DNA from 3 places in the Kluyvera sp. genome. Region 1 is predicted to be linked to each of the others. Evidence: predicted binding sites of a transcription regulator. Region 1 holds the regulator's gene; each other region holds the start of a gene.
What was found. Region 1 encodes PurR, which represses purine synthesis genes. Its sites were predicted from a motif close to CANGCAAACGTTTGCNTG; they were not measured.
Positions count from the first base shown of each region.

Region 2: the regulator PurR is predicted to act here: its motif matches at 1,886-1,903, upstream of carA (glutamine-hydrolyzing carbamoyl-phosphate synthase small subunit).
Region 3: the regulator PurR is predicted to act here: its motif matches at 2,252-2,269, upstream of purT (formate-dependent phosphoribosylglycinamide formyltransferase).

Region 1 covers NZ_CBDKZX010000055.1:3,435-10,579, forward strand. The annotation lists gene cfa (cyclopropane fatty acyl phospholipid synthase) at 1-1,030, opposite strand, end outside; gene punC (purine nucleoside transporter PunC) at 1,329-2,522, opposite strand; gene punR (DNA-binding transcriptional activator PunR) at 2,635-3,561, shown strand; gene purR (HTH-type transcriptional repressor PurR) at 3,565-4,590, opposite strand; gene cydH (cytochrome bd-I oxidase subunit CydH) at 4,885-4,974, shown strand; gene ACW14G_RS16495 (MFS transporter) at 5,135-6,301, shown strand; gene sodB (superoxide dismutase [Fe]) at 6,383-6,964, opposite strand; gene ACW14G_RS16505 (C40 family peptidase) at 7,088-7,145, opposite strand, start outside.
Region 2 covers NZ_CBDKZX010000051.1:17,852-24,996, reverse strand. The annotation lists gene ACW14G_RS15970 (alanyl-tRNA editing protein) at 1-448, shown strand, start outside; gene dapB (4-hydroxy-tetrahydrodipicolinate reductase) at 718-1,539, shown strand; gene carA (glutamine-hydrolyzing carbamoyl-phosphate synthase small subunit) at 1,995-3,143, shown strand; gene carB (carbamoyl-phosphate synthase large subunit) at 3,162-6,386, shown strand; gene celB (PTS cellobiose transporter subunit IIC) at 6,470-7,145, opposite strand, start outside.
Region 3 covers NZ_CBDKZX010000018.1:44,392-51,536, reverse strand. The annotation lists gene edd (phosphogluconate dehydratase) at 1-274, shown strand, start outside; gene ACW14G_RS09560 (bifunctional 4-hydroxy-2-oxoglutarate aldolase/2-dehydro-3-deoxy-phosphogluconate aldolase) at 314-955, shown strand; gene purT (formate-dependent phosphoribosylglycinamide formyltransferase) at 1,032-2,210, opposite strand; gene ACW14G_RS09550 (tellurite resistance TerB family protein) at 2,394-3,035, shown strand; gene ptrB (oligopeptidase B) at 3,119-5,170, shown strand; gene exoX (exodeoxyribonuclease X) at 5,171-5,830, opposite strand; gene ACW14G_RS09535 (carbon-nitrogen hydrolase family protein) at 5,853-6,521, opposite strand; gene ACW14G_RS09530 (DNA polymerase III subunit theta) at 6,610-6,840, opposite strand; gene yobA (CopC domain-containing protein YobA) at 6,978-7,145, shown strand, end outside.

The DNA of each region.
Region 1 (7,145 bases):
TGAATCGTTCAGAATAGTTGTCCGCGATTTCCGGCCAGCAGGCGAGGAAACGCTCGTACCAGGCCATCAGCGTGGTATCGTAATCAGCGCCGAAGTTATGCCAGTCTTCCATCACAAAGTGAGGCTCGCTGGCGACGGCAATCTGGCGAACTGAGGGTAAACAGCCATTCGGAAAGATGTATTTGTTGATCCACGGATCGACATTGTTGTCGGTCTTCTTCGAACCAATGGTGTGCAGTAAGAACAGACCATCGGGCTTCAGATTGCGGTCGACGACGTTGAAATAGGTGTCGTAGTTTTTCGGGCCCACGTGCTCGAACATCCCCACAGAGACGATACGGTCGAACTGATCGTTGAGGTCGCGGTAATCCTGAAGCAGGATCTCCACATCCAGCCCTTCACAGCGCGCCTGCGCCATTTTCTGCTGTTCGGCGGAAATGGTAACCCCTTTGACGCTAACCCCGTATTTTTTCGCCATAAAGGCGGCTAAACCACCCCAGCCGCAGCCGATATCCAGCACGCGCATTCCCGGCTTCAACTGCAACTTCTGGCAGATGAGGTCGAGCTTGGCCTGTTGGGCTTCTTCCAGCGTTTTGGCTTCTTTCCAGTAGCCGCAGGAGTACTGCATAAATGAATCAAGCATGCGGCTGAAAAGATCGTTGCCAAGGTCGTAGTGTTCTTTGCCAACCTGCCAGGCGCGTCTGCGGCTCTGGAGGTTAAACAGACGAGCGCCGGCAACGCGCAGCGTATCTTTGAAATGGTGCGGAAGTTGATTTTCTAATCCGGCGCGCAGCACCTTGTCGAAGAAGATATCGAGACGGTCACATTCCCACCAACCGTCCATATAGCTTTCGCCAAGGCCTAACGAACCTTCTTGTAAAACACGTTTGAAAAGACGCGGATTTCTGACTTGAATATCGCAGGAGGCATTGCCGTTGATTTCAATACCTGCTCGGTTTAGCAGCTCGCTAACGATGCGATACCAGTCGTCGTCCGGTACACTTACTTCTTCTATACACGATGAGCTCATAGCTTCTCCATCCCGACCTGATGATCAGAACCTTAAAACAGCGTAGACGCTTTTTTCTGGTTTGTGAGAAATGTCACGAAAAATTCGTGAGCCTGCTATCCGACGTAGCACAGAGGAAGGGAAGAACCCCTTGCCGAAAGCCAATCCATGGTTTAACGGGAAGCTATCCTGCTCCCGCTTAATTAGTTCAATGTATATTAATTATGTGATGCCGATCCAGTATAGGACGCTAAGTGTATTGATTCAACTAAAAACTTAGCGCCCTAATCATTTCTTATGGGATTGATATGAGTGATGTTTAGGCGTGGGAACTCGCGTGCTCATTTTGACGTTCAGCACGACGTGCAGAGCGCTGCATGCGGTAGCCAATGCCGGCGAGAACCACGGTGACCAGCATCACGCTCGTGGTGGTCAGCAACGGCGTTGCAATCAGCGTTGAGACCGCCAGGCTTGCCAGGAAGCACAGCCCCAACTGCAACGTGTTCTGTAGCGCGGCTGCTCGGCCAGTTGCCTGTGGGAAGGGCTTCAGCGCCTGCGCAACGACAATGGGATAAATCGCCCCGTTGGCGGTTGCCATGATGCAGAAGGGGATCAACAGCGCGGTCAGGGAGACGCCTTCAGCAAGGCCGACGCCCCAGGTCCCGATAACGCTGAGCGCGAAGAGCACCAGCAGCCACGGCAACATTTGGCTACCCTGCCATTTTTGCAGCGCCGCGCGACAGCCATAGCCGCCAATCAGGAAAGCGATGGTTTGCGGTACATAGCTCAGACCAATCACCGTCGGGCTGTAGCCCATTTCATGCAGAATAAATGGCGAACCGGTCAGCCAGGCGAAAAAGCTGGCGGAGCAGGCGGCGTAAATCAGCACGTTGCCGCGGTAGTCCTTACTGCGCAGCAGACGTAAAAACGTGAGCTTCTCTTCACTGGCGACGTTTTTATTGTGGGCAGGCTTCAGACGCAGAGCGGGCAGCATCAATACCAGGGTAATGATAAACAGCGTTGCGAAGATGGCCTGCCAATCAAAGTGGGCCAGCAGCCAGCTGCCGAGTAGCGGTGCCAGCGCAGGTGACAGGCCGACCAGCGGCATAATGGTCGCAAAAATACGGTTGGTGCGCTGAGCGGGATAATAATCGGTAACCATGGCTTGCCAGGTCACCGCGGCGGCGCAAACGCCAACCGCCTGCACGAAGCGCAGCACCAGTAGGGTGGTACCATCGCGAACCCACAGCATGCCAAGGCAGCCGATGGCAAAAATGGTCAAACCGGCCAGCAGGATCGGTTTACGGCCATAGCGGTCAGACAGCGGCCCCCACAGTAGCTGCGCCACGGCGAAACCCGCGAGGAACAGACTCAGGCTCGCGCTGACGGCGGATGCCGGCGTTTGCAGGTCTTGCTGAATGGCGGCGAACGCCGGTAGGTACATATCGGTAGCCAGGAAGCCCAGCACGCTCAGTCCCGCGAGCCAGACTAAAAATCCTTTCCCAGGTTGCATAAATTGCCTTTTTTATCGTAGTTCACACTGTGCCGCTGAGTGTAGAGAGTGCATTCCCTGTTGTGAAACGCTAATATTTGAGGCATGGATTCAAATTTTTTGCAGGCAGAAAATGTGGTCTGAATATTCTCTGGAAGTGGTTGATGCGGTCGCGCGCAACGGTAGCTTTAGCGCCGCGGCGCAGGAGCTACACCGGGTGCCCTCTGCAGTAAGCTATACGGTGCGACAGCTTGAGGAATGGCTGGCGGTGCCGTTGTTTGAACGTCGCCATCGGGATGTTGAATTAACGCCTGCGGGAGCATGGTTTCTTAAAGAAGGGCGTTCTGTTATCAAAAAAATGCAGATCACCCGTCAACAGTGTCAGCAGATTGCCAACGGCTGGCGCGGCCAGCTGGCGATTGCCGTTGATAACATCGTGAAACCTCAGCGCACCCGTCAGCTGATTGTCGATTTTTATCGCCACTTCAGCGACGTCGAACTGATTGTCTATCAGGAAGTGTTTAACGGCGTCTGGGATGCGCTGGCGGATGGGCGCGTGGAGCTGGCGATTGGCGCGACGCAGGCCATCCCGGTTGGTGGCCGTTTTGCCTTTCGCGACATGGGCATGCTCAACTGGCACTGCGTGGTGGCCAGTACGCATCCGCTCGCGAAGATGGACGGGCCGCTGAGCGATGACGTGCTGCGCAACTGGCCGTCGCTGGTGCGGGAAGACACCTCACGGTCGCTACCCAAGCGAACGACCTGGCTGCTTGATAACCAGAAGAGGGTGGTGGTGCCGGACTGGTCGTCGTCGGAGACCTGTATTTCTGCCGGACTTTGTGCGGCGATGGTGCCGGGACATCTGGCGCAGCCGTGGCTGGAAAGCGGAGAGTGGGTTGCGCTGGAACTGGAGAATCCGTTCCCGGATGCAGCCTGTTGTCTGACCTGGCAACAGAGCGAAGCGTCGCCGGCATTAAGCTGGCTGCTGGAATATTTGGGGGATAGCGAGACGCTAAACGATGAGTGGCTGCGGACGCCCGTTCAGGACGCCCACAGTTAACCCTTAACGACGGTAATCGCGATACGGGCCGTCGGCCACGGAACGTCGCTCGATCAGGCGCGGATGCACCTCAATCGACTGCGACTCTTCGCGCTTGCTGACGATACGATCCATCAGCATATTGAAGGCCGTCTCACCAAGTGAGTCTTTCGGCTGATGAATGGTGGTCAGCGCCGGGGTAAAGAAACGTGAGTTACGCACGTTGTCATACCCGATCAGCGAAATATCCTGCGGCACGCGCAGCCCCATTTCATCGGCGGCGCAAAGCGCGCCCATGGCCATAATGTCGCCGCCACAAAAGATAGCGGTAGGGCGCGGGTGCTGGGAGAGAATCTGCTGCATAGCGCGATAGCCAGACTCCGGCTCGAAGTCACCCTGGACTATCCAGTTTGCCGGAACATTGATTTGCGCTTCTTCCATGGCCTTCATAAAGCCAGCCAGGCGTCCTGCGCCGGTGTTACGTTCCAGCGGGCCAGGAATGACGCCGATATCACGGTGGCCGCGTTCGATCAGATAACGACCCGCCATATAGCCGCCTTCGAAGGCGTTGTCGATGACCGAGTCGGTAAAGTCGGCTTTGGCTTCGCCCCAGTCCATCACCACCATTGGAATATGGCGATACTCTTCCAGCATTGAGAGCAGGGATTCCGGATATTCGGAACACATCACCAGCAGGCCATCAACGCGTTTTTGCGCCATCATTGACAAGTAGGCGCGTTGTTTCTCGAGATTGTTCCACGCGTTGCCAAGGATCAGGGTATAGCCCTTCTGGAAGCAGTTTTTCTCAACGGCCTCGATAATTTCAGCAAAGTAGGCCGCTTCGCTGCTGGTCGCCAGCAAACCAATCGATTTGGTGTGGTTGACCTTCAGGCTACGGGCAACGGCGCTTGGGGAGTAGTGCAGCTCTTTAATCGCTGCCCACACCGCTTCCCGCGTCTCTTCGGCGACAAAACGCGTCTTGTTAATTACATGTGATACGGTTGTAGTGGAAACGTTTGCGCGCTTCGCTACATCTTTAATTGTTGCCATTCCATCTCACTCCAGACCCTGGCCTGCCCCTGATAAACTCGAAACGAAAACGTTTGCCTTTATACACCCTGACGCAATTTTGTAGATTGCGGTTCGCCAGGAAAACGATACAGGACGACAGGAGGGGGTCAATGGCCGGTACGCTTATAAATAAGCGTCGAATTTTGACGTATCCGGACGCAAAGTGGAAGAGCAAAAACCAACATCCTGCTAAATCTGTGAAGATTTTTACGATTATCTGTGCAAAAATGAGTGAGCTCAGTTTTGCTGTGGTCATAAAAAGGAGAAAAATTGATGAGTACCGAACTTAAGATGTCACTCACCACGACCGTTATTGTGCTGGCGTTGATCGTCGCTGCTGGACTTACCGCTGTTCTGCATTGATTCTTCCATGAGGGGGCGTTCGCGCCCTCATGTCTGATTGTTAGCAAATTAGCAATAATCTTTTGCTGTTTTGTACACTTCTGCTTTTCTGTGATTAATGTCATGCTTTTGCCCTATATTGCCATGCCGCGTCTGTCGTGCGGCCAATCGGAGCTTTTGCATGAAAATCAATTTTCCCTTACTCGCGCTGGCCATTGGCGCTTTTGGCATAGGGACCACCGAATTCTCGCCGATGGGGTTACTGCCGGTCATCGCAAAGGGCGTTGACGTCTCGATCCCGGCTGCCGGTATGCTGATTAGCGCCTATGCGGTTGGCGTGATGGTCGGTGCGCCGCTGATGACGCTGCTGCTTTCTCATCGTGCCCGCCGCAACGCGCTGATCTTTCTGATGGCCATTTTTACCCTTGGCAACGTGCTGTCGGCCATCTCGCCGGACTACACCACCTTAATGCTGTCGCGCATTATTACCAGCCTGAACCACGGTGCGTTCTTTGGCCTGGGTTCAGTGGTAGCGGCAAGCGTGGTGCCGAAGCATAAGCAGGCCAGCGCCGTGGCGACGATGTTTATGGGCCTGACGATCGCCAATATTGGCGGCGTACCGGCGGCAACCTGGCTGGGTGAAACAATCGGCTGGCGTATGTCGTTCCTGGCGACTGCGGGACTGGGGATTATCGCTATTATCGGTCTGTGGTTGTCCTTGCCGAAGGGCGGGGCGGGTGAAAAACCTGATGTGAAACGTGAACTGTCGGTGCTGGTGCGCCCACAGGTGCTTTCCGCACTGCTGACCACCGTACTCGGCGCTGGCGCGATGTTTACGCTTTACACCTATATCTCACCAGTGTTGCGTACGATCACGGATGCGACGCCGGGCTTCATTACGCTGATGCTGGTGCTGATTGGCGTTGGGTTCTCCATCGGTAACTACCTCGGTGGCAAATTTGCTGACCGTTCAGTCAGCGGCACGCTGAAGGGGTTCCTGCTGCTGTTAATGGCTATCATGCTGGCCATACCGTTCCTTGCGCAAACGCAGGTCGGTGCCGCGTTCAGCATGGTGGTGTGGGGCGCGGCAACCTTCGCCGTGGTACCGCCGTTACAGATGCGTGTCATGCGTGTGGCGCACGAAGCGCCGGGGCTGTCATCGTCGGTCAATATTGGGGCGTTTAATCTGGGTAACGCGTTGGGTGCGGTGGCCGGTGGGGCGGTGATTTCCGGTGGTCTGGGCTACAGCTTTGTGCCGGTGATGGGGGCGATTGTCGCCGCGCTGGCCCTGCTGGTGGTGTTCATGAGCGGCCGTCGTCATGGTGAAGAGGCCTTCGCCAGCCAGTAAACAAAAAAACGCAGAAGGCGTTTCCCTCTGCGTTAATCAATCAAACCCGGCGAAGCTTTGCGACGCTGGGTTTTTTGCTACTTATGCTGACAGATTTTCAGCTACGAATGCCCAGTTAACCAGAGCCCAGAAGTGCTCGAGGTAGTTCGGACGCGCATTGCGGTAGTCGATATAGTAAGCATGTTCCCACACGTCAACGGTCAGCAGCGGTTTGGCGTCGGTCGTCAGCGGAGTGCCCGCGTTAGAGGTCGACACGATGGCCAGAGAGCCGTCTGCTTTCTTCACAAGCCAGGTCCAGCCAGCGCCGAAGTTTTTCACAGCGGCATCGGTGAACTGCGCTTTGAACTCTGCGAAGCTGCCGAAGGATTTATTAATGGCTTCTGCGACAGCACCGGTCGGTTCGCCACCGGCATTTGGCGCCAGGCAGTGCCAATAGAAAGTGTGGTTCCAGACCTGAGCTGCGTTATTGAACACGCCGCCTTCAGAAGTGCGCACGATCTCTTCCAGCGTTTTACCTTCAAACGCGGTGCCTTTGATCATGTTGTTCAGGTTGGTAACGTAAGTCTGGTGGTGTTTACCATAATGATACTCGAGCGTTTCCACGGAAATATGTGGAACAAGAGCGTCTTTGGCATACGGTAATGCAGGTAATTCGAACGACATTGCTACTCTCCTTTTATTATTGTGTACTCTCAATAACCCTGTATTGAGTATGGATAGAGTAGCAAATTAAAAGGTGAGAGAAAAGATAAGCTTACCCCGTTTATTAACAAACGGGGTAAGTGATTAACGAATGGTCTTCGGGGTCACCACGCGGCGGGCGCCAACGTAATGGCGGACCCAG
Region 2 (7,145 bases), on a different contig from region 1:
GCGTGATGACGACGTGCTACATATCGTAGCAACACCGATTGAGCCTGGCGTAGTCAAGTTGAGGGTTGATGCGTCACAGCGTCAGCTGCATGCGCGGCTGCACTCTGCGGGGCATCTTATCGGCCTGGCGGGTACAGAGTACGGATGGCAACCGGTGAAAGCGCACCACTGGCCTGGCGAAGGGCGCATTACGTTTTCCGCAAAAGGTAGCAGTTCGCTGCCGGATTGTGCCTCGCTGCTAGCGAAAATCAGCGCCTGGCAGGCGGAGGATCTTCCTCGCCGGGTGACATTCGACGGCGGTTTGCGCGAAGTCGGGTTTGGTGAGCTTCCCGCTTACCCTTGCGGCGGGACGCATGTTGCGCGTTTATCCGACATTGGGCAGGTGACGATTACCCAGGTGAAGATGAAAAAAGGGCAGATGATCGTTAACTACACGCTTGTGTCGTAAAACCGGGCTTGCGAAAGTCGCTATGCAGATTGGCTGTATTTTGTTCGGTTTTCCCGTCGTTTTCCCATCGGCTTACCGCTTACTGAGCGAGTTTGACTTCTTTCCTTTGCTGCGGCAATGATTCATCCTGCGGGATGAATCATGTCTTTTACTGATATTCCCCTCTGTTTATCATTAAATTCTAATTATGGGTGTTTTCAGCTAGCGACCTCCGGGCACGCTGGTTACTCTGAAAACGATTTACGCAATTTTTACAAAAGAGAATAGCTATGCATGAAGCACAAATCCGCGTCGCCATTGCCGGCGCCGGCGGCCGCATGGGACGGCAGTTAATCCAGGCCGCCATGGCGATGGAAGGTGTTCAGCTGGGTGCCGCGCTGGAGCGCGAAGGCTCTTCCTTGCTGGGCAGCGATGCTGGCGAACTGGCGGGGGCGGGAAAGTCCGGCGTGACCGTTCAAAGCAGCCTTGAGGCGGTAAAAGATGATTTTGACGTGTTCATCGATTTTACCCGTCCGGAAGGTTCGTTGACGCATCTGGCGTTTTGCCGGCAGCAGGGTAAAGGGATGGTGATTGGTACTACCGGCTTTGACGATGCTGGTAAACAAGCCATTCGCGAGGCGTCACAAGAGATTGCGATCGTTTTCGCCGCAAACTTTAGCGTCGGCGTTAACGTCATGCTCAAGCTGCTGGAGAAAGCCGCGAAGGTAATGGGCGACTACACCGATATTGAAATTATTGAAGCGCACCACCGCCATAAAGTGGATGCACCGTCGGGTACGGCGCTGGCAATGGGCGAGGCGATCGCCGGGGCGCTGGATAAAGATCTGAAGGACTGCGCGGTCTACTCGCGTGAAGGTTATACCGGTGAACGCGTGCCGGGCACGATTGGTTTTGCGACCGTACGCGCGGGCGACATTGTCGGCGAACACACCGCCATGTTTGCCGATATTGGCGAGCGTGTGGAGATAACGCATAAGGCTTCCAGCCGCATGACGTTTGCTAACGGAGCGGTAAGATCGGCATTGTGGCTTAAGTCGAAGAAAAACGGTCTTTTTGATATGCGTGATGTGCTTAATTTGAATGAACTATAAGTATTTATTACCCATCGTGATGTGGTTATTGTAGTCATAATTACTTGATTACACAGGGCAATATTTTATTGCCCTTTATTTTATCTTATTTTTGTTTCTTTTGTATTAAAATGCTTATTTTTATAAGATATCTACCTTAAAAGTGTTGGTTAAATGTAAATTTTGACCATCTGGTCTACTTTTTAAGGCGTCATCTCATCATTTTACAGTCTTTCCGCTCCGCAAGCGTTTTCTCCCATGAGTTAGTTGATCTTTTTGATGCCTGGAGGCGGCTTGATTCGCCAGTGGCGCAAAATAATAATAAAAATTGCCCTTTGAGGTAGACTTTTGCCGAGGCTGTCACTAGAATGCCGCCGTTTGCCAGAAATTCATCGGTAAGCAGATTTGCATTGATTTGTGCCGTTGTTATGAATTAATATGCAAATAAATCGAGTAAATATTCTCTGGAGGGTGTTTTGATTAAGTCAGCGCTATTGGTTCTGGAAGACGGAACCCAGTTTCACGGTCGGGCCATAGGGGCAACAGGTTCGGCGGTTGGGGAAGTCGTTTTCAATACTTCAATGACCGGTTATCAAGAAATCCTCACTGATCCTTCCTATTCTCGCCAAATCGTCACTCTTACTTATCCCCATATTGGTAATGTCGGCACCAATGCCGCCGATGAAGAGTCCTCTCAGGTTCACGCTCAGGGTCTGGTTATTCGCGACCTGCCGCTGATTGCCAGCAACTATCGCAATACTGAAGACCTCTCTTCTTACCTGAAACGCCATAACATCGTGGCGATTGCCGATATCGATACCCGTAAGCTGACGCGACTGCTGCGCGAGAAGGGCGCTCAGAACGGCTGCATCATCGCAGGCGATAATCTGGATGCTACGCTGGCCTTAGAAAAAGCCAAAGCGTTCCCGGGCTTAAATGGGATGGACCTGGCAAAAGAAGTGACCACGGCTGAATCCTACAGCTGGACGCAGGGTAGCTGGACGCTGGCGGGTGACCTGCCGGAAGCCAAGTCCGCAGAAGAGCTGCCGTTCCACGTGGTGGCCTACGATTTTGGCGCCAAGCGCAACATCCTGCGCATGCTGGTTGAACGCGGCTGCCGCCTGACCGTGGTACCGGCGAAAACCTCCGCTGAAGAAGTGCTGGCGATGAATCCGGACGGCGTGTTCCTGTCTAACGGCCCTGGCGACCCGGCACCGTGCGACTACGCCATCGACGCGATTGAGAAATTCCTCCAGACCGACATTCCGGTATTTGGCATCTGCCTCGGCCATCAGCTGCTGGCGCTGGCGAGCGGTGCGAAGACCATCAAGATGAAATTTGGTCACCACGGTGGTAACCACCCGGTGAAAGACATGGATAAGAATGTGGTGATGATCACCGCGCAGAACCACGGCTTTGCAGTTGATGAAGACTCGCTGCCAGCCAACCTGCGCGTGACCCACAAATCCCTGTTCGACGGTACCCTGCAAGGGATTCACCGTACCGATAAACCGGCGTTCAGCTTCCAGGGCCACCCAGAGGCGAGCCCAGGCCCGCACGATGCGGCGCCGCTGTTCGACCACTTTATCGAGCTTATTGAGCAATACCGTCAGTCCGCGAAATAATCAGGAGTAATAAGAGCCATGCCAAAACGTACAGACATAAAAAGTATCCTGATTCTGGGCGCGGGCCCGATTGTTATCGGTCAGGCGTGTGAGTTTGACTACTCCGGCGCCCAGGCGTGTAAAGCGCTGCGCGAAGAGGGCTACCGCGTCATTCTGGTGAACTCTAACCCGGCCACCATCATGACCGACCCGGAAATGGCCGATGCGACCTACATCGAGCCGATTAACTGGGAAGTGGTACGCAAAATCATCGAAAAAGAGCGCCCGGATGCGGTGCTGCCGACCATGGGCGGCCAGACGGCGCTGAACTGTGCGCTGGAGCTGGAGCGTCAGGGCGTGCTGGAAGAGTTCGGCGTAACCATGATTGGCGCCACCGCCGATGCGATTGATAAAGCAGAAGACCGTCGTCGCTTCGATGTAGCAATGAAGAAAATCGGCCTCGACACCGCGCGTTCCGGTATCGCGCACACTATGGAAGAAGCGCTGGCGGTTGCCGCTGATGTGGGCTTCCCGTGCATCATCCGGCCTAGCTTTACCATGGGCGGCACCGGCGGCGGTATCGCTTACAACCGTGAAGAGTTCGAAGAAATCTGCGAACGCGGTCTGGACCTCTCGCCAACCAACGAGCTGCTGATTGATGAGTCGCTGATCGGCTGGAAAGAGTACGAGATGGAAGTGGTGCGTGATAAAAACGACAACTGCATCATCGTCTGCTCTATCGAAAACTTCGACGCGATGGGCATCCATACCGGTGACTCCATCACCGTAGCACCGGCCCAGACGCTGACCGACAAAGAATATCAAATCATGCGTAACGCCTCGATGGCGGTACTGCGTGAAATCGGCGTTGAAACCGGCGGTTCTAACGTCCAGTTCTCGGTGAACCCGAAAGACGGCCGCCTGATTGTTATCGAAATGAACCCGCGCGTCTCCCGCTCCTCGGCGCTGGCCTCCAAAGCTACCGGCTTCCCGATTGCCAAAGTGGCAGCGAAACTGGCGGTGGGTTACACCCTCGACGAACTGATGAACGACATCACCGGCGGCCGTACGCCGGCCTCCTTCGAGCCGTCTATCGACTACGTTGTCACCAAGATTCCACGCTTCAACTTCGAGAAATTCGCTGGCGCTAACGACCGTCTGACCACCCAGATGAAATCCGTCGGTGAAGTGATGGCGATTGGCCGTACCCAGCAGGAATCCCTGCAAAAAGCGCTGCGCGGCCTGGAAGTGGGTGCCACCGGTTTCGACCCGAAAGTGAGCCTCGACGACCCGGAAGCGCTGACCAAAATCCGCCGCGAGCTGAAAGACGCTGGCGCTGAGCGTATCTGGTACATCGCCGATGCCTTCCGTGCTGGCCTGTCCGTCGATGGCGTGTTCAACCTGACCAACATCGACCGCTGGTTCCTGGTGCAGATTGAAGAGCTGGTGCGTCTGGAAGAGAAAGTGGCGGAAGTGGGCATCAACGGCCTCGACGCTGACTTCCTGTGCCACCTGAAACGCAAAGGCTTTGCCGATGCGCGTCTGGCAAAACTGGCGGGCGTGCGCGAAGCGGAAATCCGCAAGCTGCGTGACCAGTACAACCTGCACCCGGTCTACAAGCGCGTGGATACCTGCGCGGCGGAATTCGCCACCGATACCGCCTACATGTACTCCACCTATGAAGAAGAGTGCGAATCTAACCCGTCCGTTGACCGCGATAAAATCATGGTCCTCGGCGGCGGCCCGAACCGTATCGGTCAGGGTATCGAATTCGACTACTGCTGCGTACACGCCTCGCTGGCGCTGCGCGAAGACGGTTACGAGACCATCATGGTCAACTGTAACCCGGAAACCGTCTCCACCGACTACGACACCTCAGACCGTCTGTACTTCGAGCCGGTCACGCTGGAAGACGTGCTGGAAATCGTGCGCATCGAGAAGCCGAAGGGCGTTATCGTGCAGTACGGCGGCCAGACCCCGCTGAAGCTGGCGCGTGAACTGGAAGCCGCAGGCGTACCGGTTATCGGCACCAGCCCGGACGCCATCGACCGCGCGGAAGACCGTGAACGCTTCCAGCACGCGGTTGACCGTCTGAAGCTGAAGCAGCCGGCGAACGCCACCGTCACCGCCATTGAACAAGCGGTTGAGAAGGCGAAAGAGATTGGTTACCCGCTGGTGGTGCGCCCATCCTACGTACTGGGCGGCCGCGCGATGGAAATCGTCTACGACGAAGCCGACCTGCGTCGCTACTTCCAGACTGCGGTCAGCGTGTCTAACGATGCGCCGGTGCTGCTTGACCGCTTCCTCGACGACGCTATCGAAGTTGACGTTGACGCCATCTGCGACGGCGAAATGGTGCTGATTGGCGGCATCATGGAGCACATCGAGCAGGCGGGCGTGCACTCCGGTGACTCCGCCTGTTCTCTGCCAGCCTACACCCTGAGCCAGGAGATTCAGGACGTGATGCGCCAGCAGGTGCAGAAGCTGGCCTTCGAGCTGCAGGTTCGCGGCCTGATGAACGTCCAGTTCGCGGTGAAAGACAACGAAGTCTATCTGATTGAAGTCAACCCGCGTGCGGCGCGTACCGTACCGTTCGTCTCCAAAGCCACCGGCGTACCGCTGGCGAAAGTGGCGGCGCGCGTGATGGCCGGTAAGACGCTGGCGCAGCAGGGCGTGACCAAAGAGATCATCCCGCCGTACTACTCGGTGAAAGAAGTGGTGCTGCCGTTCAACAAATTCCCGGGCGTTGACCCGCTGTTAGGGCCAGAAATGCGCTCTACCGGGGAAGTGATGGGCGTGGGCCGTACCTTCGCGGAAGCGTTCGCCAAGGCGCAGCTGGGCAGCAACTCCACGATGAAGAAACAGGGCCGTGCGCTGCTCTCCGTTCGCGAAGGCGACAAAGAACGCGTGGTGGACCTGGCCGCTAAGCTGCTGAAACAAGGCTTCGAGCTGGATGCCACCCACGGTACCGCGATTGTGCTGGGCGAAGCCGGTATCAACCCGCGTCTGGTGAATAAGGTGCATGAAGGTCGTCCGCACATTCAGGACCGTATCAAGAATGGCGAATATACCTACATCATCAACACCACCGCAGGTCGTCAGGCGATTGAAGACTCCAAGCTGATTCGCCGCAGCGCGCTGCAGTACAAAGTGCACTACGACACCACCCTGAACGGCGGTTTCGCTACGGCGATGGCGCTGAATGCAGATGCCAAAGAGAAAGTGACCTCTGTACAGGAAATGCACGCACAGATTAAAAAATAAGTGCAAGCAACCAAAAACGCCGGGCATCTGCCCGGCGTTTTTGGTTTTGTAGCCCGGCGGCGCTTCGCTTGGCCGGGCTACATTTATTGTTCGGCTATGGGGGACGTTGCGACCGCCTGCTGCGACTTGCTGGCCTGCTCCTCGCGATATTTCAAATTATCCCAGATGCGGAAGAACGGGTAATACATCACCAGCGAAATCCCGAGGTTGACGATTTGCAGCACCGAGCCGGAAATATGCCCGCCGGTCGCCAGATAACCGCTGACCACAATCGGTGTGGTGAACGGCAGCGCAATGCCCGCCGGTTTGGCGACTAAACCGGTGGTCATCGCCACGTAGGAGACAATCACCAGCACCACTGGCGTAAGGATAAACGGCACCACCAGATACGGGTTCATCACGATCGGAATGCCAAACACCATCGGTTCGCTGATGTTAAACAGGCTGCCCGGCGCGGCAATTTTACCCAGCTGTTTCATCTGCACGCTGCGGCTGCGTAAGATCATAAAGATAACCAGCCCTAACAGCGCCCCGGTACCGCCCGGCGCAATCCACAGGTCGTAGAACTGCTGGGTGATAATGTGGGGAATCGGCAGGCCGTTCTGGAACGCTTCCAGGTTTTCGGACATATTGCTCAGCCAGACCGGGCGGATAAACACCAGTACGATGGTGTCGCCGTGCAGACCCAGCATCCACAGAATGCCAATCAGCAGCACTGAAATAATCATCCCCGGCAGCGAGCCGCCGACGTGGCTCATC
Region 3 (7,145 bases), on a different contig from region 1:
CGGTGCATCCGGTAAAGTACCGTCAGCGATTCACGTAACGCCTGAAGCCTATGACGGTGGCCTGCTGGCAAAAGTACGCGATGGCGACATGATCCGCGTGAATGGCCAGACCGGCGAGCTAACGCTGCTGGTTGATGACGCTGAACTGGCCGCACGCCAACCGCATATTCCCGATCTGAGCGCTTCGCGCGTGGGGACAGGCCGTGAACTGTTTGGCGCATTACGGGAAAAACTGTCCGGTGCGGAACAGGGCGCAACCTGTATTACCTTTTAAGATGACACGTTTTGTAGATCTGGCGAGAGAATATTTCTGATGAAAAACTGGAAAACAACGGCTGAAGCAATCCTGACCACTGGCCCGGTAGTCCCGGTAATCGTGGTTAACAAGCTTGAGCACGCAGTACCGATGGCAAAAGCGCTGGTTGCCGGTGGCGTTCGCGTACTGGAAGTGACGCTGCGTACCGACTGCGCGATGGACGCTATCCGCGCCATTGCGAAAGAAGTTCCGGATGCTATCGTTGGCGCGGGTACCGTGACTAACGCACAGCAGCTGAAAGAAGTGACCGACGCTGGCGCGCAGTTTGCTATCAGCCCGGGCCTGACCGACGAACTGCTGAAAGCGGCTACCGCAGGCACTATCCCGCTGATCCCGGGTATTAGCTCTGTTTCTGAACTGATGCTGGGTATGCAGCACGGCCTGAAAGAGTTCAAATTTTTCCCGGCTGAAGCGAACGGTGGCGTGAAAGCGCTGCAGGCGATTGCAGGTCCGTTCTCTCACATCCGTTTCTGCCCGACTGGCGGTATCTCTCCGGCTAACTACCGTGACTACCTGGCGCTGAAGAGCGTGCTGTGCATTGGCGGTTCCTGGCTGGTTCCGGCAGACGCGCTGGAAGCTGGCGACTACGATCGTATCACCAAGCTGGCTCGCGAAGCGGTTGAAGGCGCGAAGCTGTAAGGTGTCTGCTGTACCCGGTCTGATGATCGGGTAAGCAAAAGAAGGGCGGGTATGCGTGAGCAACCCGCCTTTTTTCTTATCCCTGAATAACGACGGCTGCCGCAGCGATTTTGGCGCGTTCAACGGCATCTTCAACGCTATCGCCGGTGGCCAGCGCTACCCCCATGCGGCGTGAACCGGCGATATCCGGCTTACCGAACAGCCGCAGTTGCACACCCGCGCCGAGCGCATTCTGCACGTTATCAAAGGTCACGTTGTCACTGGTGAGCGTTGGCAGCAGCACGGCAGAAGCGGAAGGGCCATACTGGCGAATGGCGCCAACTGGCAAGCCAAGGAAAGCGCGCACATGCAGCGCGAACTCTGAAACGTCCTGCGAAATCAGCGTGACCATTCCGGTATCATGCGGGCGCGGCGAGACTTCGCTAAACACCACATCGTCGCCACAGACAAACAGCTCCACGCCAAACAGGCCGTAGCCGCCGAGTGCCAGCACCACCTCGCGCGCGATCGCCTGCGCGCGCTCCAGCGCCAGCGCGCTCATCTGCTGCGGTTGCCAGGACTCACGGTAGTCGCCATCTTCCTGACGGTGGCCGACTGGCGCGCAAAAGTGCACGCCGTCTACGGCGTTAACGGTCAATAGGGTAATTTCAAAATCAAAATTGACGACCCCTTCGACGATTACGCGCCCGGCACCGGCGCGGCCGCCTTCCTGCGCGTACTGCCACGCCTGAGCGAGCTGGTCTTCACGGCGAATAAAGGTCTGGCCCTTGCCGGATGAGCTCATCACCGGTTTCACGATGCACGGTAAGCCGATGTCGGCAACCGCCTGGCGAAACTGGGCTTCGCTATCGGCGAAGTGATAGGCTGAGGTTGGCAGCTTGAGGAGTTCGGCCGCCAGGCGGCGAATGCCTTCGCGGTTCATGGTCAGTTGGGTGGCCCGTGCGCAGGGCACGACGTGCTGACCCGCCTGCTCCAGTTCAATCAGCATATCGGTGGCGATAGCTTCAATCTCCGGCACGATATAGTGCGGTTTTTCCTGCTCAACCAGCGCTTTCAGCGCCGCGCCATCGAGCATGTTAATTACATAAGAACGATGCGCGACGTGCATCGCCGGGGCGTCGGCGTAGCGGTCAACGGCAATGGTTTCGATACCCAACCGCTGGCATTCGATCGCCACTTCCTTGCCTAACTCGCCGGAACCCAGAAGCATTACGCGCGTCGCAGCCGGACGCAGAGCTGTGCCTAATAACGTCATTTTACCTATTCCACCGTCTCACTAAAATTTGCCGCATTATAAACGAAAACGTTTGCGTGTGTCTCGTTGTCGGCAATCGGGCCGCGCTATCGCTGGATATTTGCGCATCTTTATGTGGAACAGACATATCCTGACATCAGCTCGCTTAGGCTGAGCATCTCACATATTTCTACTGGAGGTCGTATGTCAGGCTGGCTTAATCAACTGCAGTCTCTGCTGGGGCAAAAATCGGGTAGCGGTAAAAGCGACCTCAGCCAAATGCTGGTGCCCGGCGCATTAGGCGGCCTTGCTGGGCTACTATTGGCCAGTAAGTCGTCCCGCAAAATGCTGGCGAAGTACGGCACCGGCGCGTTGCTGGTGGGAGGCGGCGCGGTCGCTGGCAGCGTACTGTGGAACAAGTATAAAGATAAATTACGCGCAGACCCGCAAACCGCCAGCCAGTACGGTGAAGCGCCAGCGCCGCTGGATGTGCGTACCGAACGCTTGATTCTGGCGTTGGTCTTTGCGGCGAAGAGCGATGGACATATTGATGCCAAAGAGCAGCAGGCCATTGAACAACAGCTGCGTGAAGCCGGTATTGAAGAGCAGGGGCGTGCGATGATTGCGCGGGCGATGGAACAACCTCTCGACCCTCAGCGTCTGGCAAGAGATGTGCATAATGAAGAAGAGGCGCTGGAACTGTACTTCATCAGCTGTGCGGCGATCGATATCGATCATTTTATGGAGCGCAGCTATCTGAACGCGCTGGGCGAAGCGTTGAAACTGCCTCTGGAGGTCCGTGAGGGGATAGAACGCGATTTACAGCAGCAAAAACAGCAACTTTAATGCGTTTTATCACCGCTTTTGCTTGCATCATTGTTTAATTTGTCCACCCTTATAGGGTGTGACTAAAACAGAAGAATAACGAGATGCCGCCAAAAGCAAAACGGATCCCTCACGCCATGACCTTACATGGCGATACGCGCATTGATAACTACTACTGGCTGCGCGATGACACGCGCGCCAGGCCCGCGGTTATCGACTATTTACAGCAGGAAAACGCCTATGGCCGCCAGGTGATGTCATCCCAGCAAAGCCTACAGGATCGCGTGCTGAAAGAGATTGTTGACCGAATCCCGCCGCGAGAGGTTTCCGCCCCTTACATTAAAAATGGCTATCGCTATCGCCAGGTCTTTGAGCCGGGGCGTGAATATGCCCTTTATCAACGCCAGGCGCTGGGAGAAGAGTCGTGGTCGCTGCTGATTGATGAAAACAAGCGCGCGGCACACAGCGAATTCTATACCCTGGGAGGGCTAAACGTTGCTCCCGACAATAATCTGCTGGCGGTAACCGAGGATTTCCTCTCGCGCCGCCAGTACGGCCTGCGGATTCGTCATCTGGAAAATGAGACCTGGTTACCGGAGGTGATTGAAAATGTTTCGCCGGGCGTGGTGTGGGCCAATGATTCTCGCTCGCTCTATTACGTACGCCAGCACCCGACGACGCTACTGCCGTGGCAGGTGTGGCGTCATCAGATAGGGGAACCCGGTACCCAGGACGAGCTTATCTATGAAGAGCAGGATGACACGTTCTACGTCAGCCTGCATAAGACATCGTCACGCCAGTTCGTGGTGATTGCGCTGTCCAGCGCGACAACCAGCGAAATGCTGCTGGTGGATGCCGATACCCCGGACGCGAAACCGCAGACATTTTTAGCTCGCCGTAAAGATCATGAATACAGTCTTGATCACTACCAGGGACATTTTTATATTCGCTCAAACCGCGAAGGTAAAAACTTTGGCCTCTACCGGGGCGTAAACGGGGAAGAGGGCGAGTGGCAGACAATTATCGCCGCGCGCGATACGGTGATGCTGGAAGATTTCACGTTATTCCGCGACTGGCTGGTCGTGGAAGAGCGTCAGCGCGGATTAACCAGCTTGCGGCAGATTCACCGGCAAACTCATCAGGAGACGGCCATCGCCTTTGACGATCCGGCCTATGTCACCTGGATTGCCTATAACCCGGAACCGGAAACGGCCTGTTTGCGCTACGGCTACTCGTCGATGACCACGCCGGATACCTTGTTTGAGCTTGATATGGACAGCGGCGAGCGTCGCGTGCTCAAGCAGCAGGAGGTGAAAGGTTTCGACGCCAGTCGTTATCGCAGCGAACGCTTGTGGGTAACTGCGCGTGATGGCGCTGAGGTGCCGGTTTCGCTGGTCTATCGCCATGAGCATTTTCGTCGGGGTAAAAATCCGTTGCTGGTCTACGGCTATGGCTCTTACGGCGCCAGCATGGACGCCGATTTCAGCAGCAGTCGTCTGAGCCTGCTCGATCGCGGTTTCGTCTTTGCTATCGCTCACATTCGCGGTGGCGGCGAACTGGGGCAGCAGTGGTATGAAGACGGCAAATTCCTCAAAAAGCACAACACCTTTAACGACTATCTGGATGTCTGCGATGCGCTGCTGGCGAAGGGCTATGGCGCGCCGAATTTGTGCTATGGCATGGGCGGTAGCGCTGGCGGCATGCTGATGGGCACCGTTATCAACCAGCGACCCGAACTGTTCCACGGCGTAGTCGCTCAGGTACCGTTTGTGGATGTGCTGACCACGATGCTGGATGAGTCGATTCCGCTCACTACCGGCGAGTTTGAAGAGTGGGGCAATCCGCAGGATGAAACCTACTATCGCTATATGAAATCCTACAGCCCGTATGACAACGTACAGCCGCAGGTTTACCCGCACCTGTTGGTCACCAGCGGGTTGCATGACTCGCAGGTACAGTATTGGGAACCGGCAAAATGGGTGGCCAAACTACGCGAACTTAAGGTCGACGATAACCTGTTGCTACTGTGTACTGAGATGGATGCCGGGCACGGCGGTAAGTCCGGGCGCTATAAGAGCTATGAAGGGGTCGCGCTGGAGTATGCCTTCCTGATTGCCCTGGCGCAGGGAACCCTGCCAGGACAATCAGAGCGTTAGCTATTGGCCGAGATAGTGCTTCAACGTTAAACGCAGTTCCGGGCTCATGCGGTCGAGGTTGTTAAACAGCCAGCGCAGGTAGCCCGGATCGTTTTTTGCCACTTCCGCCACTTCCTGTCCGCGGTATTTACCGAAGGTAAAGGTGCGCAACAGCGCGGGTCGACCGGTGACGTCAACCATCTGTTCCGGCGTCCAGCCAGAGGTTTGGATGATGTCAATCAGCAGCGCGGCGGTGATGTAGCAGTCATACAGCGCGCGGTGGTGATGTAGCCCCGGCGGTGTGGCTACGTTCAGCTTGCGGGATTTGTATAACGCCATATTGCTGTACTTAATTCCCGGCCACAGGCGACGCGCCAGTTTCATGGTGCAAATCCACTCGCCATCCATCTCCGGCAACACGCGGCGGTCAAAGCTGGCGTTATGGGCGACATACCAGGGGCTTCCCTGGTAGAACGGCACGACGTCTTCAATCCATGGTTTATCGGCGACCATTTCTTCGGTAATCCGGTGGATCGCCATCGCCTGCGCGCTGATGGGGCGGTCGGGGCGAACCAGGTGACTCATCGGGTTGACGATTTGCCCGTCAATAACATCGACGGAGGCAATCTCCACGACGCCTCCTTGCAGGTCACAGGTTTCGGTATCAATAACGCGCAGCATGGCGAACTCCCGGCCAAAAGGACTAGCGTAATGGAATGATCTCGCCTTGCCAACCCTGAGCGCTTTTTCTGCCGGTGAGCAGCAATTCTCCGCTGTCGGCCCGAACGATCAACTGGCCATTCTCATCCCACAGCGCGCTGCCTCCGGAAAAGGTTCCGCTGGCGTAATTCGACTTCAATACCGCGATAGCGTACTTATGCGCAAACCGCTGCAGACGTTGGGTGATACGCTGCTGCTGTGGTTCCGCCATGCAGCTGACGGTCGCCAGCAGCGAGGCCTGAGGGGAAAGCTCACAACCTTCGTGGTTTAGCTCAAAGACGCTGACCTGATCCGATTCTGGCGCCAGGCAAGTACCGTGCCCCTGCTGTTGCTTAATCGGCGCGTCGGCATCGGGCGCGAAAATCACGATTCCCTTAATACGTTTGCCCGCGTTCTCCATTGGCAGCCCGGCAATGATGGTCATCCTGTGGCGCTGCGCGGCATCGCGCAGCGGTTGCAGCTGGCTATCACATGGCGGCGCGGGGAGCGTGTGCTCGTCGTTGGGGCCGGTAAGGGAGAGTTCAGGAAAAATGAGCACTTTACACGCCTGTTCGGCTGCGGCGTCAATAAAGCGCAAATGGTGGGTGATGTTATCTGCGATATCTCCCCTTCGGGGCGCATATTGCGCTGCAGCAATAGTCCATGTCAGCATCGTTGCGTCCTTCAACACGTTGTCAGCGAGTTTTATTCCGGACAATAGTAACAAGTCTGATGTAAGGAATTGTAACTAACAGTAATAATTATTTCTGTTTCGGTTCGTACGGCAGGCGGGAAAGGTTTACCGATGCTAAACGATGCGCAATGAGCCGCTCGCGAAACCAGTCGCGCAGGTGCGCTGGCTGTTCACGCTCGACGACTTCGGCTACAACCGGCATGTTATATCGCTCTTTGAAGGCAACGCCCGCTGCGGCAAGATCGACGTTAACTTTATCCATTTCCTGCTGAGGCAGGGCAGCCAGATTGGTTTGCATGGTTTTCTCCTTGGGAATACGCGCAAAAGTTACTAAGAGTCTCGCAAAATGGCAAGTCCGGAGGGCGCTCATCTCGACGTGAACATTATACAGCGTTATTCTTTGACTTATATTGATAACAAAAGGGAATGATGGAAATGAAATTCACCGCGCCTCGCACGCTCTGCGCCACACTGCTTCTTCTGAGTGCCTTCGGCTCCTCGCCCGTATGGGCTCACGCTCACCTGCAACAACAAACACCTGCCGCCAATGCTGAAATCACGTCGACGCCGCAAACGCTGACGCTTAATTTTTCTGAAGGTATT